Regions from separate parts of the Virgibacillus sp. CM-4 genome, predicted to be linked through region 1. Evidence: predicted binding sites of a transcription regulator. Region 1 holds the regulator's gene; the other holds the start of a gene.
The links. Region 1 encodes CtsR, which represses protease genes until heat stress. Its sites were predicted from a motif close to ATGGTCAATAAAGGTCAAACA; they were not measured.

Region 1 (9,891 bases):
CGATCTCCGCACCATACCTTAATTGATCTTTATAAAGCGCAATTACCTTTTCTGCCCATTCCTTTGTAGCTGCATCCATATTTGCTGATAGCTTACCAGCTTCCACTAAATGCGGCATTGCAAGTTCAATTACATCCCCTAAATCTGCTGCTTTTATATACTCATTATTCATCCATTTCAATTTGTGACGATCAAATATTGCGGCAGACGTTGAAAGTCTTTCTGGATCAAAAATAGAAATCAATGTTTCTTTATCGAAGATCTCTTCCTCTCCAACTGGTGACCAGCCTAATAAGGCAATGAAATTAAAGAGAGCTTCTGGTAAGTACCCAAGATTATGATACTGCTCAATAAATTGCAAAATATGTTGGTCACGTTTACTTAATTTTTTTCGCTCTTCATTAAGAATAAGCGTCATATGTCCAAACTGTGGCGGCTCCCAACCAAACGCTTCATAAACCATCATTTGTTTCGGAGTATTCGAGATATGCTCCTCCCCACGCAAAACATTTGTAATTTCCATTAAATGATCATCAATGGCAACTGCGAAATTATACGTAGGTATTCCGCTTTTCTTTACAATGACCCAATCACCAAAATCACTGGATTCGAATGTGATCTTGCCACGAACCATATCCATAAACGTATACGTCGTATTATCTGGTACACGGAAACGAATGCTTGGCTTACGCCCTTCCTCTTCAAACACTGCAATCTGTTCGGCTGTTAAATCACGGTGTGCACCTGAATATTTAGGAACTTGTCCTTTTGCACGCTGCTCCTCTCTTTCTTCATCTAATTCCTCTTCTGTCATATAACATTTATATGCTAAACCCCTCTCTAAGAGTTCGTCTACATATTTCTGATAGATGTCAAGTCGTTCCATTTGGCGATAAGGGCCATAATCACCACCTATGTCTGCTCCCTCATCCCAATCAACACCGAGCCATTTTAGAAATTTGAGCTGACTTTCTTCCCCACCAGCTACGTTTCTTTTATCGTCTGTGTCTTCTATTCGAATGACCATTTTCCCATTAAAATGTTTGGCGTATAAATAGTTAAATAATGCTGTACGTGCATTCCCGATATGCAAATGACCAGTTGGACTTGGCGCATAACGTACTCGAACCTGGTTTGTCATGGTTCTGCCCCTTTCTATATCAATACATAAAATAAGTAACTAATAGACTCATCCGGCTTTAATGGCACAGGCAACGTTACATCCTGCGTTAACTGCGGTGATAGTCTAAGATGATTTCTAAATAAAATTATACTTCCCTCTTCAGTATAACAAAAGTGATAACAATCGATGTTATCACTTTATCTATCCTTTATAAGTTATACCTTTTTTACAATGCTTTTTCAAGTAATTTTGGTTTAGCAAATATCATTCGACCGGCAGATGTTTGCAACACACTCGTAATTAATACCTCTATGGTTTTGCCAATATAATCTCTACCCTCTTCAACCACAATCATAGTACCATCATCTAAGTAAGCAATACCTTGATTGTGTTCTTTACCGTCTTTAATGACTTGGACGACAAGTTCTTCTCCAGGTAAAACAACTGGTTTAACCGCATTCGCTAAATCATTGATATTTAACACATGCACACTTTGTAAATCACAGACTTTATTTAAATTAAAATCATTCGTCACAACGATGCCATCAATTACTTTTGCTAACTTAATAAGTTTACTATCCACTTCATGTATATCTTCAAAATCACCTTCGTAAATTTCCACTTTAACAGGCAATTCCTTCTGGATACGGTTTAATACATCAAGCCCTCTACGGCCTCTATTCCTTTTTAGCACATCGGATGAATCGGCAATATGCTGCAATTCACCTAGAACGAACTGAGGGATTACAATGGTCCCCTCTAAAAAATTTGTTTGGCAAATATCAGCAATACGCCCATCAATGATAACACTCGTATCTAAAATTTTAGCTTTCGGTGAAATGGCAGAAACTTGTTGCTGCTCATTTTCAGCCGGCTTGCGTTTTTCACGTTCCTTTTTATTGATATTCAATAAGTTTAAAAATTCATCTCTTCTTCTAAACCCAACTTGAAAACCAAAGTAACCTAGCAATATTGTTGTAAACAACGGAAGTACTTGAGATACTAATTCAATATTAATATCCGTTAATGGTATATTAACTAAAAAGGCAATAATTAATCCTGCCATTAAACCTAAACTTCCAAAAAACAGATCACCAACAGGCAATTTTATAAGCGCTTCTTCTACCCACTTTAAAAAACCGACAATATAATCAACAAGCCAATATGAAAGGAGAAAGAAAATAATTGCACCAATTACCGTTCCTACATATGGTGAAAACACCCAATTTGCATCTGTAAAATCTAATAAAGTCAAGATATCAGGGACATATAAATACCCAACGGTACCGCCTAATATAATAAAGAATAAATGAACTATCTTTTTCAGCACCACTGCCACCTCCTAACCTATATTATTGCCGAGGTTCAAAAAAAATAATCCTTCGAAAGTAATAAAATATTATAATGTCAATTAAAGCATAGCATAGCTATCATCCTAATTCAAATATATAAACATATTATTATATCAAATAAAAAAACATATTACAATAAATATTATTCCATTTATCGACTTACACCTAAATTCAATGCCTCTTGTACCGAATTAACACCAATGACTTCAATATTATCAGGGGTTGTCCAACCGTCTAAATTATTTTTTGGGCAAATTACCCGTTTAAATCCAAGCTTCGCTGCTTCCTGAACACGTTGTTCTATCCTAGACACACGCCTAATTTCGCCTGTTAAGCCTACTTCACCTATAAAAATATCATCTGGTTTTGTAGGTTGATCTCGAAAACTAGAAGCAATGCTTACAGCTATTGCTAAATCAATAGCTGGTTCATCCAATTTCACGCCTCCAGCAACCTTTATATAAGCATCTTGGTTCTGAAGCATTAGTCCAACACGCTTTTCCAATACTGCCATTAATAACGGAACACGGTTGTGATCCACACCAGTAGCCATCCTACGTGGATTTCCAAAAGCAGTCGGAGATATTAATGCTTGTATTTCAACAAGTACAGGTCTAGTTCCTTCCATCGATGCAACAACAGTTGATCCAGCAGCACCCTGTGAACGTTCTTCTAAAAATATCTCAGAGGGGTTTAGTACTTCTCGTAATCCTTCCTCTTTCATTTCAAAGATACCCATCTCATTCGTACTGCCAAACCGGTTTTTCACACCGCGTAATATCCGATACGTATGATGACGTTCTCCTTCAAAATAGAGCACAGCATCAACCATATGTTCTAATAGTCTGGGACCAGCAATAGCCCCTTCTTTGGTTACATGTCCCACAATAAATATTGGAATTCCATTTGTTTTTGCAAGCTTCATCAATTCGGATGTACATTCTCGTACTTGTGAAACACTTCCCGGTGCGCTTGAGACTTCTTCGCGAAAGATGGTTTGTATGGAATCAATCACCACAAAAGAAGGCTTTACTGCTTCTATTTGATTGGCTATATCCATTAAATTTGTCTCCGCTAGCACATATAATAAGCCTGTTTTAACACCTAAGCGATCGGCTCTTAGTTTTGTTTGCTTTGTCGATTCCTCACCTGAAATATAAAGAACTGGCAATTGTTTATCCGCTAAATGCGATGAAATCTGTAATAACAAGGTAGACTTCCCTATACCAGGATCACCACCAATAAGTACTAAAGATCCCGGAACAATTCCACCACCTAGTACACGATTGAACTCTTTCATCGTTGTAGTGATCCTTGGCTCCTCTTTTGTTTCAATTGACGTAATCTTTTCTGGTTTACCAACAGATCTTGCTCCTGTTTGGAAAGACTGTTTATGTCTGCCGCCAGTAACTTCAATTTCTTCAATGAATGTATTCCAATTATTACAACCAGGGCATTTACCCATCCATTTGGCGGATTCATACCCACATTCATGACAAACATATTTTGTTTTTCGTTTCGCCAAATTCCTCTACCCCTTCACTTATCTATTATAAACGATTTTAGCAATAAGAAAGTTACAGGTTCCTATCAATTTAATCAAATATTTCCATAGTCTTGCCACAATTTAGTTGACTGGCATATCAGTAATGAATAGTTTTGAGGGAAATTACAATGGAGTTTCTACATGCCTATCGGTTTCACTTTAATAAGAAGTTTATATGTTTTGAAGCGTAGCTACTTGAATTTCATCTTTCTTTTCTATTTTAACATACCATATGGTGCGGATGAACGTTATACGATTAGGGCATTTCTTCCATTCTGCATTTTTTATAAAGTATATCTAAAAGGGTCTCCATAAGAGCACCTTACTCTCATGAAGACCATTTTTCCTTATAGGATTTAAGGAAGAATAATAAATTCCCCTTTATTATTTAAACCTATTTTCACTTTTTGACCTTTTGTTATTGTTTCTTTAAGCAGTTCTTCTGATAATAAATCTTCGATGTTTTTCTGGATGGAACGACGAAGTGGTCTAGCGCCATATTCTGGATCAAATCCTTCATTAGCAATTTTTTCAACTGCCTTATCTGTTAGTGAGAAATCAATATCTTGGCCCTTAAGGCGTCGTTGTAACTGCTCTACCATTAAGGTTACAATATTCTTCATATGCTTTTTCTCTAAGGAATGGAATACAATGGTTTCGTCAATTCGGTTAAGAAACTCTGGACGGAATGACTTTTTCATCTCATCCATCACCTTTGATTTCATATCTTTATATTCTTGGCCTTCCTCCTCAAGATTAAAGCCAACATATTTATTTCGTTTTAATTCGCTTGCACCTACATTAGAAGTCATGATTAGGACGGTATTACGAAAATCTACAACCCGCCCTTTAGAATCTGTAAGTCGACCATCTTCCAACACTTGTAATAAAATATTAAATACTTCTGGATGTGCCTTCTCTACTTCATCTAATAGAACAACAGAATATGGTTTTCTACGTACCTTTTCTGTTAATTGTCCTCCCTCGTCATAACCAACGTATCCTGGAGGAGAACCAACTAAGCGAGAAGTAGCGTGTTTTTCCATATACTCCGACATATCTATTCGAATCATAGCATCTTCATCTTCAAACATTGCTTCTGCTAGGGCACGAGCCAATTCTGTTTTTCCAACACCAGTAGGGCCTAAGAAAATAAAGGAACCAATTGGCCGCTTCGGATCTTTTAATCCAGCACGTGCTCTTCGAATAGCTTTGGAAATAGCATTTACAGCTTCCTCTTGCCCAATTACACGATTGTGTAGTATTCCTTCCATATTTAATAATCGATCGCTTTCGTCTTTGGTTAATTTCGAAACAGGCACACCAGTCCAGGTAGAAACAACACTAGCAATATCTTCGATGGTGACTTCTGAATCGGTTTGGCCTTGTTTTTCTTTCCACTCATTCTTTGTTTCTTCTAACTCTTCACGAAGACGTTGTTCTGAATCACGAAGCGATGCCGCTTTTTCAAATTCTTGACTTTGCACAGCTGCATCCTTTTCTTTTCGGACTTCTTCAAGTTTTTGTTCTAATTCTTTTAGGTTTGGTGGAACGGTATAAGAGCGTAAACGAACCTTTGAACCAGCCTCATCAATTAAATCAATTGCCTTATCCGGGAGAAAACGATCAGTAATATAGCGATCAGATAGGTTAGCAGCTGCTTCTATTGCTTCATCTGTTATCGTTACACGGTGATGCGCTTCATAACGATCACGTAAACCATTTAATATTTGAACGGTTTCCTCTAATGTCGGCTCATCTACTTGGATTGGCTGGAATCTACGTTCCAGAGCAGCATCTTTTTCAATATATTTACGGTACTCATCCAATGTAGTAGCACCAATACATTGTAGTTCTCCACGAGCTAAAGATGGTTTAAGTATATTGGAAGCATCAATTGCTCCTTCTGCCCCACCAGCACCGATCAATGTGTGTAATTCATCGATAAACAGAATAATGTTTCCTGCCTGGCGAATCTCTTCCATCACTTTTTTTAACCGATCCTCGAATTCACCACGGTATTTTGTTCCTGCAACTACTGTACCCATATCCAGGGTCATCACGCGTTTATCGCGTAATATTTCCGGAACTTCATTATTAATAATCTGTTGGGCTAACCCTTCTGCTACAGCTGTCTTCCCAACACCAGGTTCTCCAATTAGTACTGGATTGTTTTTTGTCCGGCGACTTAAAACTTGAATTACTCTTTCGATTTCCTTACTACGTCCAATAACCGGATCAATATTCCCTTCTTTTGCACTTACAGTTAAATCACGAGCTAATGAATCTAATGTAGGCGTATTTGCATTGGATTGCTGACCACGACCTTGACGATTTGTCTGTGATTCATTGCTTCCAAGCAATTGAAGCACCTGTTGTCTCGCTTTATTTAAGCTAACACCTAAATTATTCAATACGCGTGCCGCAACGCCTTCGCCTTCTCGGATAAGTCCCAGTAAAATATGCTCTGTACCTACATAGGAATGCCCTAGTTTCCTTGCTTCGTCTTGTGAAAGTTCCACAACCTTTTTGGCACGAGGCGTGTAGTGAATCGACTGCATTGGCTGTTTGCCAACTCCAATTAATTTCTCCACCTCTTCTTGAATTTTAGATATTTCAAGGTTTAATGATTGCAAGGCTTTAGCAGCTATCCCTTCGCCCTCTCTGACAAGTCCTAAAAGGATATGTTCTGTACCAATATTATTATGTCCAAGTCGTACAGCTTCTTCTTGTGATAACGCTAGTACCTTTTGTGCTCTTTCAGTGAAACGTCCAAACATCATATAATAATTCCTCCTATCTATTTCTCTAATTCTAATCGCTGGCGAATGAGTGACGCTCGTAACACATCACGTTCATTTGCTGTCAACGTTTTTTTGGCATATTGTTGTAAGAATCCTGGTTGCGTAAGTATCATTAATTCATTTAATATATTTCGAGAAACATTTCCTAATAATCCTAAGTCTATCCCTAATCGAACATCTGATAAACATTGAGCAGCTTCTTTCGATTCAATAATTCTTGCATATTCTAGTACACCATATGAACGGCATATCCGGTCCTCTAATTTTGTACGCATTTGATCCATTAACTGTTCCCGTGCATGTCGCTCATGCTCAATAAGCTGCTGTACCACGCTTTGCAAATCCTCAACAATATCTTCTTCCGACTTTCCAAGGGTTATTTGGTTAGAAATTTGAAAAATATTACCTTGAGCCTCACTGCCTTCCCCATAGATTCCGCGAACTACTAAACCTAATTGATTAATTGCTGGAATCATACGATTAATTTGCTTTGTAAAAACGAGTGCAGGAAGATGCATCATAACAGAAGCACGCATACCGGTACCCACATTTGTAGGACAGCTGGTTAAATACCCTCTTGTTTCATCAAATGCATAATTAATTTTCTCTTCTAGCCAATCATCAAATTCAAAAGCCTTATTAAGTGCTTTGGATAGCTGAAAACCTGGGAAGTATAATTGCATTCGAATGTGATCTTCTTCGTTAATCATTAATGACACTTGCTCATTTTCTGATATTAAAGTGGCTGCTGATTCGGAATATTTTGCCAATAAAGGGCTAATTAAATGTTTTTCTACTAATACCCGTTTTTCTACTGATGATAAATCTCGAATAGAGATAAAAGCAAACTGTTTATATTCCTCAAAAGATTGATTCTCATATTTCTCTTTAAAGAAATTGCGAATTTCTTCTAATTGATCTGGATCAGCAAGAATAGGATAAGCTACATTTGCAAAGTTTCTAGCAAGCCGAATCCGACTGCTTAATACAATATCGCTATCTGGGCCTTCTTTTCTCATCCACGGGCTAAGCGCTTCATTCATAAACTGTTGTAAAGTCAAGACTGATCACCTGCCTCTGGCTTATCCTGGTCTTGATTCAATGCTTTAATTTTATCTCGGACTTTTGCAGCTTCTTCAAACGCTTCATTTTCAACTAAGGATTTTAATTGATCTTTTAAAGCTTCTACCTGTTTCTTTTTATGCAAGTCCCCACCCTGACGTTTCGGTATTTTACCATTATGCTTTGTATTTCCTGCATGTACTCGGCGAAAAATAGGGTCAAGACGTTCATTAAACGTTTCATAACAGACTGCACACCCAAATTTACCAATCTGTTTAAATTCAGAAAAAGTCAATTCACATTTTGGACACTGCAATTCATTTACCTGCTGGTAAGTAGTTCCTTGTGCGCTTGCAATATTAGATGTATCAAAGTTAAAGAGTCCAGATAACAAATGATGCAAGGAATAACCATCTTCAGGATAATTCATATACCCTTTTTCCTTTGCACAAACATTGCAAACATGGACTTCCATTTTCTTCCCTTGAATTACTTGGGAAAAATGGAGTGTCGCAGGTCGCTCATGACATTCCTGGCACTTCATTTTCTGATTACCCCCTTTACTTATTTAAATACTTTAACGTACGAAGCATAGAAGTTAATATGCGTGCACGGATCTCATCACGTAATGGCAGTTGGAAAGCTAGCGTTTCTCTTCCTATTGCACTAAGCATAATCTTTGCTTCCCTCTGCGTAACAATTTGTTCCTCTAATAACCTTTCTAAGACATCTATGGTTTTTTGTTGCGAGACGGTTGGATTGACCATACTAATAATCTCATCAATTAGATCTGATTTATCTTGATGAATAACTCGCATGATTCGAATATATCCACCGCCTCCACGTTTACTTTCAACTATATATCCTTTTTCCACGGTAAACCTAGTGTTAATCACATAATTAATTTGTGAGGGGACACATTGAAATTGATCAGCAATCTCGCTTCGTTTTATTTCAATTACATTTTTCCCTTTTGCTTGGAGTATTTGCTTTAGATAATTTTCAATTATATCTGATATATTACTCATATGCCCACCCCCTTTTAGATCATTATCCTTTGACTTTGACTATCTTTGACTATACCTTTATTATACGGCAAAATACTAAAGATGCAAATACATTGTCTAAGCTTATTTTTGACAAAAAACAAAGATACAAAACCTAAGAGTGGTATCATCCTTAAATTTTTTAAAAACCTTACAACTTATTGTATGTTGTAAGGTTCTTTTTGTAGTCTTTCTTATTTAAGTTCCGTGATATTTTTAACATGATCAACCTTTGAGATCTCCTCGAATAATGATATACGATCTAAGTCTGGCTTTTTTTCGATTTTAATAAATATATTTCGCAAGTCATTTTCTATTTTGATGATCTCTACTTCTTTTATTGTTAAATTAAATTTTTCAAAAGCAGCAACAACTTCATTTACATGTAAACCAGGTAATGTAACAATTTGTATTAAATTCGAGCTGCCACCACGTCTAAACAATCGCTCAAAGTTATTAAGAAAAATTAAACTCAATAAAATAATCAACGTTGTAAAAACAGCTGCTGCGTACATTCCTGCTCCGACTACTAAACCTAGTCCAGCTACGGTCCATATAGAAGCAGCAGTTGTTAAACCACGAATGGTTCCACCATAAACAATAATCGTACCCGCTCCAAGAAAGCCGATCCCACTAATAACATATGAAGGAATTCTCGCTGGGTCAAATTGAACTTGATCATATTCTTCCATAAATGATTCGAAACCAAATAGCGAAAGAAGCATCATTAAACAAGAACCCACACCAACTAAGATGTGTGTGCGAAAACCCGCTGAATGATTCTTAATCTCTCTTTCAAATCCAATTAATCCAGATAAAACCAGTGCAATTAACACACGTGTCATAATGAGATAGAAATGTTCACCTAATAAGTCATCTAGGATTTCCTCCAAATTTTCGCACCTCCTGTTTTATTTTATAAAATAATATATATCAAAATATGGTATGCCCACCATAT
Region 2 (9,891 bases), on a different contig from region 1:
CACTAAATGGTAGTGCTGAGATAATTGCTGCAGATTGTAATGCATCTAAGCCGGTTTCTCCACCCGATAAAAGTAATACATATGCAATTGCTGATAACGATAATCCCCATACAATTTTCACAAAATTCTTAGGATGCAACGTTCCAAAAGCTGTTTGCATACCCAAAACAAATGTTGCAGAATCGGCTGAGGTAATGAAGAAGGACGATATAAGTACCAAAGCGATAATCGATAAAATGATACTTATAGGTAGTTCATTGAATATACCAAACAACTGCGTTTCAGGTGGCAACTCAAATAGTTGCGGTACACTTTGCCCCGCTTCAATTCCTGTTAGACCAAATGCACTAAACCAAAATATACTCACAATGGTTGGAACGAATAATACCGCAAGGATAAATTCGCGGATTGAACGTCCTCGTGAAACCCTTGCAATAAATATACCTACAAAGGGGCTCCAACTCATCCACCAGCCCCAGTAATATATAGTCCAAGACTGCATCCACTCATGTTTTTGCTCATTTAAGGGAGCTACATCCAAACTGCTGAATATTAATGTAGATAAATAGTCACCGGTTGCACTTGGAACCATATTGAGTATAAGTAGTGTTGGCCCAAGAATTAAAATAGCAATAAACAGTAGACCTGCTAATATCATATTTAAATTACTTAAATACTGAATCCCCTTACTTAGACCACTCCAAGCACTATATAAGAACAACACCGTAACAATGGCGATGATAATACCTTGAACGAATATATTGTTCGGGATGCCGAAGAGGTAGTTCAACCCTCCGTTAATTTGCATTGCCCCTACCCCTAAAGAAACAGCTACTCCAATAATTGTGGCGAACACTGCTAACACATCTACAATGTTACCGATAGGTCCATCTACTTTATTTCCTAAAACAGGCCGCAATGTTTTGGAAATTAAACCAACTTCCCCTTTTCTAAACTGTGAATAAGCTAAAGCAAGTGCTACAATACCGTACACTGCCCAAGGGTGGAATCCGTAGTGTAGAAATGTTGACCTCATTGCTTCAGCTAAGGCAGCTTTTGTTTCTGCATCAGCAGTTGGGGGAGCAAGGTAATGAGAGATTGGCTCAGATGAACCATAAAATACTAGACCAATTCCCATACCGGCACTAAATAACATTGTTAACCATGATATCGTGTTAAATTCAGGTTTCTCCGTTGGTTTACCCAGTTTGAGTTTGCCGATTGGACTAAATCCTAAAAAGATACAGAATATCAGGATTAAAGTAAAAAGTGTCATATAATACCAACCAAAAGCTTCTGTAATCCAAGCACCAATAGCTCCAGAATATGTACCAAATTGATCAGGAAAAATAGCGCCTAAGAGTACCAGTATTCCGACGATAATTGATGCATAAGTGAATACACTAGAAAAATTCTTGTTGCGTTGATTCATGAAAAAGATGTATCCTCCTTGTTATTATTTAAAAGATGTTTTTTATTCTATCACAATAATAAGGCTATTCACAGTTTATCCTCTAGATTCACTTTCCAATATGCTCTCATAAAAAAGTGACTGTTAGAAACATTTTTCCCTATCTTAGTGATTAAGAATATTCACTGAACTCGAATCGACAGATATCTATTCAATCCGTATAATGATACTCATAATCAATAGAAAGGACGCTGTACCATGAAAGCCAAAATTATGATTAAGAGTATTGATTTATTTGATGAAAAAGGTTTCACGGAGACTTCAATTCAAGATATTGTGGATAGCATTGATGCAACGAAAGGAACATTTTATTATTACTTTACAAGTAAGCAAGAATTATTACGAGATATTCATTTAACCTATATTCATAATTTGCTCAAGGAACAAGCCGAAATTATCAATGATTCATCAAAAAACGTGAAAGAAAAACTTTATACAATGATTTATTCGATTATTAATAAGATCGAAACACAAGGCAAATATGCTCGCATTATATTCCGAGAAATGCGTCATTTAGATGATGCTAATCTGGAACAAATTAAACAAAAGCGAAAGGAATTCCGATTAAACTTTCAAAAATTAATCCAAGAAGGAGTGGACAAAGGGGAATTCCAAAGTCAGGTACGTACGGATATCCTTTCATTTGCGATATTGGGAATGGTCAACCGCACATATTATTGGTTCCAACCAGATGGGGAATTATCAGAGGAAGAATTAACGGATTTATATATGGAAATGATACTGAATGGAATTAACTGAGTTTGTCCATATAAATTGAGGTTTTAGATACCCTTCTTTTTCTAACTATTTCAGAAAGCTAGAAAATGGAAATAAAAAAGGGTTGATTTTTACACTTTATTACTTTATCATAGTGAAGTACTAAAGAGAAAGAAAGTGGGGAACGAACATGGAATGGGTTGTTATTGTATCTGTTCTTGTGATGACGATATTAAGTTTATTACGTGTTAATGTAATTATTGCAATATTAGCAGCTGCTCTTACTGCTGGTTTAATGTCAGGTTTAAACGTTGTCGATTCGATTGATTTGCTTGTTGATGGAGTGGGTGGCGGTGCTAATACGGCATTAAGTTATATATTATTAGGGGCATTTGCTGTTGCCATAAGCTACACTGGAATTACGTCATTGTTGGTGAACTATCTGATACGTATGTTAACTGGTAAAAAGACAATGATGTTATTAGCAATTGCTGGAGTAGCTTCACTTTCGCAAAACCTAGTACCTGTGCATATTGCTTTTATTCCGATTTTAATCCCGCCATTACTTAAATTATTTGATCGCATGCGCTTAGATCGAAGGGCAGTAGCTACTGCATTGACATTTGGATTAAAAGCACCATATATTTTGATTCCAGCAGGTTTTGGATTAATTTTTCACGAGACGATTGTTGAAGGAATGAACCAAAATGGTGCGGATATAACAGTTGGTGAAACAACGATGGCAATGCTGATCCCTGGTTCTGGAATGATTGTAGGATTGTTAATCGCTATTTTCTTCAGTTATCGTAAGGAACGAGATTATGGTTCTTTAGAAAGTGAAACCGAAATGGCTGCAGTGGTAGAACCGAAAGACATTCAGTTTAATAAACAGCACTTATTTACGTTAATCTCAATAGTAGCAGCATTGGTAGTTCAAATTATTACCGATAATTTAATTGTTGGGGCACTTACTGGTCTTGTATGTATGTTCCTGTTCCTTGTTATTCCGTTTAGTAAAGGGGATCGAGTTATTTCTGAAGGTATCGGAATGATGGGGACAATTGCCTTTGTAATGCTGGTAGCAGCAGGATACGGGAACATATTAACGGAAACTGGAGCTGTTGAGGCTCTTGTAGAAGTTTCGTCTGGATTCTTGGATAATAATCAAGCGCTTATTGCTTTTATCTTATTGTTAGTTGGTTTACTTGTAACGATTGGAATTGGTTCTTCATTTGGAACGATACCAATATTAGCTGCTTTATATGTACCAATTTGCTTAGCAGCTGGATTTTCACCAATGGCTACAGCAGCGTTAATTGGCACAGCTGGAGCACTAGGAGACGCAGGATCTCCGGCTTCCGACAGTACACTTGGTCCAACATCAGGTTTAAATGCAGATGGAAAGCACCATCACATTTGGGATACGGTAGTACCAACTTTTATCCATTATAATATTCCATTATTTATTTTTGGTTGGATTGCAGCTATTGTTCTTTAAAAGGCATGTTTTAAAACAAAACCATTGGTTCTGTAGGCTGTCGAGAAAGTTATCGGCAGTCTTTTTTTGCTTTTTTTCCTGAAATTCCATCTTTTTTTGTTATTCATAAGAAGAAAACCTATAGGCGGTAATGGTTTTGTCACTTACTCTAGAAGATTGACCACTACATCGATGTCTTCAAAAAGTACGCAAACAAGCATTACTGAAGGCTTTCTGCAAGAATATGGAGAAGAGTGTCCTTCACCAGAGTCTTTTTCGGTGAAGGGTGGGCGAAATACTACGAGACTCCTGCGGAGAAACGGCGATCCGAGACCTCGCAGTGGCGGTTTTTTACGAGGAGGATCGGGCGTTCATCCCCGGAAAGCGAGTGGTTTTTGGCCGCACGGGCGCACAAAAAAAGCTTGTAGAAAAACACGGGGTTTCTCTACAAACTGCAAAACCATTGGTTCTGTTTATTAATTCGAGTAACATTGTACAATAAGAAGAATAAAAACAGGTCGGCAGGAGATAGTAAAAAGAAAAACAGGTGGGATTGTTATGAATAAAATTACTGCGCTCACAATCCTTGTACTTCTTGCTATTTCCTTTATATGTATGTCCACTGTTTCAGCTAATGGCTATGGTTGGGGTTATAGTAAGAATTCAAACCATGAACTTCCAGATATAGGGAAATATAAAGGGATGTTAGATAAATACAATGCTTATTATGCGGACGACTCCGGGGCAAAGAATATTTATCTCACCTTTGACAATGGTTATGAGCAAGGATATACAGATAATATTCTTAATGTATTAAAAAAACATGATGTACCAGCTACCTTTTTTGTAACAGGACACTATGTAGATAGTAAACCTGATTTAGTCAAACGTATGGTAGACGAGGGGCATATTGTAGGTAACCATTCGTATCATCATCCAGATTTCTCTATTATGGATAAAGATGCAATTAAAGAAGAGTTAGAAACATTGGAGGATGCTGTAGCTGAAGTCTCTGATCAAAAGGAGATCAAATACTTACGCCCGCCAAGAGGTATGTTTAATGAAAATACATTAAAATGGTCAAAAGAATTAGGTTATATTCACATTTTTTGGTCACTTGCCTTCATTGATTGGGAGACAAACAAGCAAAAAGGATGGAAGTATGCTTATGATCAAATTATGGATCAAATTCACCCCGGAGCGATTATGTTATTACACACTGTATCGTCGGATAATGCAGAAGCACTTGACCATATTATTAATAAATTAAAGAAACAAGGCTACAGTTTTAAGAGTTTAGACGACCTCGTTTTAAAAGACCAATTACCTCCAGCATTATATGGGTTATAATCTTAGAAAAGCTTCATTCTAGTATACCAATACGAGATGAAGCTTTTTTATTTAAGAACCCATTGCTTTATTTAAAATTTTCGCAACCTTTGGTATACTAGTGAAAAAACAAGGAGTTGTTAATAATGCGACGAGAAGATTTAATTGCTCCACCTAATTATAATATTGCAATGGAAATGGAAAGACATGCAAAAGATCCGAACAAGCTTGCGTTAATCTGGGAAAACCAAGCAGGAGATCAATATTCTATTACATATAATGATTTAGTAAGAAATGCAAATAGAATTGGAAACGCTTTCCTTGAAAGTGGTCTACAGAAAGGCGATAAAATTTTGGTTATGGTGCCTCGTTTAATTAAGGCATATGAAGTATATTTAGCTGCATTAAAAACAGGGATTATAATTATTCCTAGTTCAGAAATGTTAAAGACAAAGGACCTCCAATATCGTGTAACACATGGAGAAGTTCGTGGCATCATAAGTTATTATCCATACATTGACCAATATCTAACGATTGATCAATATGAAGACTTGCATCGGTTCGTCATTGGAAAACCTCAAGATGGATGGCTTTTTTTAGATGGCTTAATGGAGGATGCGAGTGATCAATTACAAGTAGCAGAAACAAGAAGGGACGATATCGCCTTTTTACCTTATACATCGGGGACAACAGGCAATCCAAAAGGAGTTGTCCATACGCATGGATGGGGTTTTGCTCACTTAAAAACAGCCGCAGAAAACTGGTTATCGATTAATAATGGCGATAAAGTGTGGGCGACAGCTGGACCAGGTTGGCAGAAATGGGTTTGGAGTCCATTCTTATCCGTTTTAGGTGTAGGGGCTACAGGCTATATTTACAATGGAAAGTTTGATGCGAAAACATATTTACAATTGTTACAAGAGCATAAAATTAATGTTTTATGCTGTACGCCTACAGAATATCGAATGCTGGCAAAAGCGGATCATCTAGATGGATATGATTTATCTGCATTGCATAGTGCTGTATCAGCTGGAGAACCCTTAAATGTTGAAGTCATTGATACATTTCAACGTTATTTTAACATCACTGTTCGTGATGGTTACGGGCAAACCGAGAATACATTATTACTAGGTTTCTTGAAAGGTATGGAGGTTAAACCTGGGTCAATGGGAAAACCTACTCCCGGAAACGATGTGGATATCATTGATGAAAATGGAGAACCTGTCACACCTGGTGAAGTAGGTGACATTGCTGTTAGACTTGATTGTCCAGCATTGTTTCGTGAATACTATAAAGATGAAGAACGAACGAATATGTCAAGACGAAGGGAATATTATATTACAGGTGATCAGGCTTCCAAGGATGAAGAAGGATATTTTTGGTTTGAGGGAAGAAGCGATGACATTATTATAAGTTCAGGGTATACCATTGGCCCTTTTGAAGTAGAAGATGCTTTAGTTAAACATCCTGCTGTACAGGAGTGTGCCGTTGTAGCCAGTCCAGACGAACTGCGAGGAAATATTGTAAAAGCCTTTATTGTATTACGTGATGGGTCCCGTGCAGAAGAACCACTGATTAAACAGCTACAAGATCATGTAAAAACACTAACAGGACCTTATAAATATCCAAGAAAGATTGAGTTCATTGATGAACTACCAAAAACCACATCAGGAAAGACAAGGAGAGTAGAATTACGAAATAGAGAAAAAATTAAAACGCAATGATTAGTCAAAAAACAAGGAGCATTTCATGCTCCTTGTTTTTTACCGCTGCCTTATGTTTAATAACCAAATTACTTTGGGAATAATAGTTATGAAGTCAGGTTATGACTGGTTTTAAGTAAAGGTTAAAAAAATTTGATCAAACCTCTTGAAAGTCAAAGAAGGTCAGAGTATAATGATAATCAAAGGTCAAAGATAGTCAAAGTCAAACTAGAGTAAACAACATTAAATGATAATTCCAAGGAGGAATGGAAATGCTTTGTCAAAATTGTGGTCAAAACGAAGCAAGTATAAATGTTGCAATGAATATTAATCATCAACAAATGCAAATGCATCTTTGTAATGAATGTTTTCGTGAAATCCAAGGACAAATGATGAATTCCAATGACTTCTTCTCAAATACACCATTTGGAAATGCTTCTAACGCATTTTCTCAGCAAGGAAATGGAGCACAAAAAATGGGCACAAGAACGAAAGAGAAAAATGGGAACCGTGGGAATGGATTAATTGATCAACTTGCCAAAAATGTGACACATGCAGCAAGAGCTGGATTAATTGATCCGGTTATTGGAAGAGATAAAGAAGTAAAACGTGTAACGGAAACCTTAAATCGAAGAAATAAGAATAATCCGGTATTAATTGGCGAGCCGGGTGTTGGTAAAACGGCAATCGCAGAAGGATTAGCCTTGAAGATTACGGAAGGTGATGTTCCTGCTAAATTAATGAACAAGGAAATCTATATGCTAGATGTGGCATCTTTAGTTGCGAATACTGGTGTTCGAGGTCAATTCGAAGAACGTATGAAGCAGCTTATTCAAGAATTGCAAGAACGTCAGGAAGTTATCTTGTTCGTGGATGAAGTTCACCTTATAGTTGGAGCAGGTACGGCAGAAAGTTCACAAATGGACGCTGGCAATATCTTAAAACCTGCATTAGCACGTGGGGAGCTACAACTAATTGGTGCTACAACATTGAAAGAATATCGTCAAATTGAAAAGGATGCTGCACTTGAACGTCGTTTGCAACCAATTATGGTAAAAGAGCCAACGAGTGAAGAAGCGGTGCAAATACTACAAGGAATAAAAGATCGCTATGAAAATTTTCATGAGGTTCGTTATTCTGATGATGCGATTCAAGCTTTCGTAACACTTTCAAAACGTTATATTCAAGATAGATATTTACCAGATAAGGCAATTGATCTGATGGATGAAGTTGGTTCACGCTTGAACCTATCAAATTCTCAAAAAGATTCTGATTCCATTAATCAACGCTTAAACGAAATAATTAAAGAGAAAGAAGATGCAGCAGAAAAAGAAGATTATGAACGTGCTGCTCATTTAAGATATCAGGAGATACAATTACAAAAACAATTAGATAAAGCAAAAGATGAAGAGCAAGTAATCGATGTAGACATTTCTGATATCCAATTAATTGTGGAAGAAAAAACAGGTATTCCGGTTACAAAGCTACAAGCCGATGAGCAAGAAAAAATGAAAAACATTGGTAAAAACTTAGGAGCAAAAGTAATTGGACAAGACGTTGCTGTTAATAAAGTAGCAAAAGCAATTCGTCGAAGTCGTGCCGGCTTAAAATCAACGTATCGACCAATCGGTTCTTTCCTATTTGTAGGTCCTACTGGGGTAGGGAAGACGGAATTAACGAAAGCATTAGCTGAAGAACTATTTGGCTCAAGGGATTCATTAATTCGATTAGATATGAGTGAATATATGGAAAAACACGCCGTGTCCAAAATTATTGGTTCACCTCCTGGTTATGTAGGCCATGAGGAAGCAGGACAATTAACGGAGAAAATTCGCAGAAACCCTTATTCCATTATATTGTTAGATGAAATTGAAAAAGCACATCCAGATGTGCAGAATATGTTCTTACAAATTATGGAGGATGGTCATTTAACAGATTCACAAGGAAGAACAGTGAGTTTTAAAGAAGCTGTCATTATTATGACAAGTAATGCTGGAACTGGGGTTAAGACGGTTAATGTAGGATTCAATAGTGATTCACATGAATCGGTTTCTACTTTGGAGAATTTAAGTGCTTACTTCAAACCAGAATTCTTAAACCGTTTTGATGCGATTATCCAATTCAATGAACTTACTGAAGAAAACTTAATGGAAATTGTTGATCTTATGCTTTCAGATCTACAAAAAACCATGGAAGAGAATAATGTTACCATTACGATAACAAAAGAAGCTAAAGAAGTATTAGTTCGACTTGGCTATGATCGCCGTTTTGGTGCAAGACCTTTACGCAGGGTTATCCAAGATAAGATTGAAGACCAACTAACCGACTTAATTTTAGAGGATAACCATATAGAAACTGTTCAAGTAGATGTTATCGATAATAATATTGTGGTGAAACAAGCATAGGAAATGATAAAAACCGCTGACTGTGAATGAAGTCAGCGGCTTTTTTTATGCCCTCATAACTCCCAGAAACTTACTTTAAAGCAATTAAATAATTCCATCGCTTTTGTAAAAAGATAAGTTTATCTATATAAGAAAGAGGATGCATTTTCATGGGCAAAAGCAGCGTTTTATTTGGAATTATTGCTTTTTTTATATGCTTTAACGGTAATATGCTATCTATACATAGTGAAGCATCTTCATCAGAAATGCAGGTTCACTTTATTGATGTTGGTCAAGGAGATAGCATGTTGATAAAAACACCTGGAAATAAAAATATTTTAATTGATGGTGGCCCCCCTGATGCGGGAAAGAAGGTTGTATCGTATTTAAATGAAAAAAAAATAGACAAGATCGATCTCTTAGTAGCTACCCATCCAGATGTCGATCATATTGGTGGATTACCTTATATAATGAAGCATATAAAGGTAAAGAAGATCCTAGATTCTGGAAAGCTTCACACAACAAGAATGTATGCGAAATATATTCAAGAAATACGTAAACAGGAGATACCAGTCAAAGTTGCCAAACAAAACGAAAAAATATTGCTTGATCCTGCTGTAGATATTCAAGTATTAAACACATACAAGAAATCGAGAAGCAATAATCAATCTTCCATTGCATTAAAGATGTCTTATGAAGCAATGGATATCCTATTTATGAGTGATGTCGAAATTGAACAGGAAAAAGAAATTATGAAAAATGTCGATGTGGATGCGGAGGTTATTAAAGTTGGCCATCATGGTTCAAATA

Region 2: M948_RS32325 (ATP-dependent Clp protease ATP-binding subunit) is a predicted target of CtsR. The motif match lies at 6,901-6,921, and genes of this name have one in related genera.

Annotation. Positions count from the first base shown of each region.
Region 1 covers NZ_AUQA01000009.1:73,989-83,879, forward strand. The annotation lists gene gltX (glutamate--tRNA ligase) at 1-1,141, opposite strand, end outside; gene M948_RS42335 (PIN/TRAM domain-containing protein) at 1,350-2,453, opposite strand; gene radA (DNA repair protein RadA) at 2,627-4,000, opposite strand; gene clpC (ATP-dependent protease ATP-binding subunit ClpC) at 4,378-6,804, opposite strand; gene M948_RS42350 (protein arginine kinase) at 6,822-7,886, opposite strand; gene M948_RS42355 (UvrB/UvrC motif-containing protein) at 7,883-8,431, opposite strand; gene M948_RS42360 (CtsR family transcriptional regulator) at 8,448-8,915, opposite strand; gene M948_RS42365 (MgtC/SapB family protein) at 9,128-9,826, opposite strand.
Region 2 covers NZ_AUQA01000005.1:26,738-36,628, reverse strand. The annotation lists gene M948_RS32350 (BCCT family transporter) at 1-1,432, opposite strand, end outside; gene M948_RS32345 (TetR/AcrR family transcriptional regulator) at 1,670-2,230, shown strand; gene M948_RS32340 (Na+/H+ antiporter family protein) at 2,379-3,686, shown strand; gene pdaA (delta-lactam-biosynthetic de-N-acetylase) at 4,224-5,015, shown strand; gene mbcS (acyl-CoA synthetase MbcS) at 5,141-6,718, shown strand; gene M948_RS32325 (ATP-dependent Clp protease ATP-binding subunit) at 6,970-9,102, shown strand; gene M948_RS32320 (ComEC/Rec2 family competence protein) at 9,252-9,891, shown strand, end outside.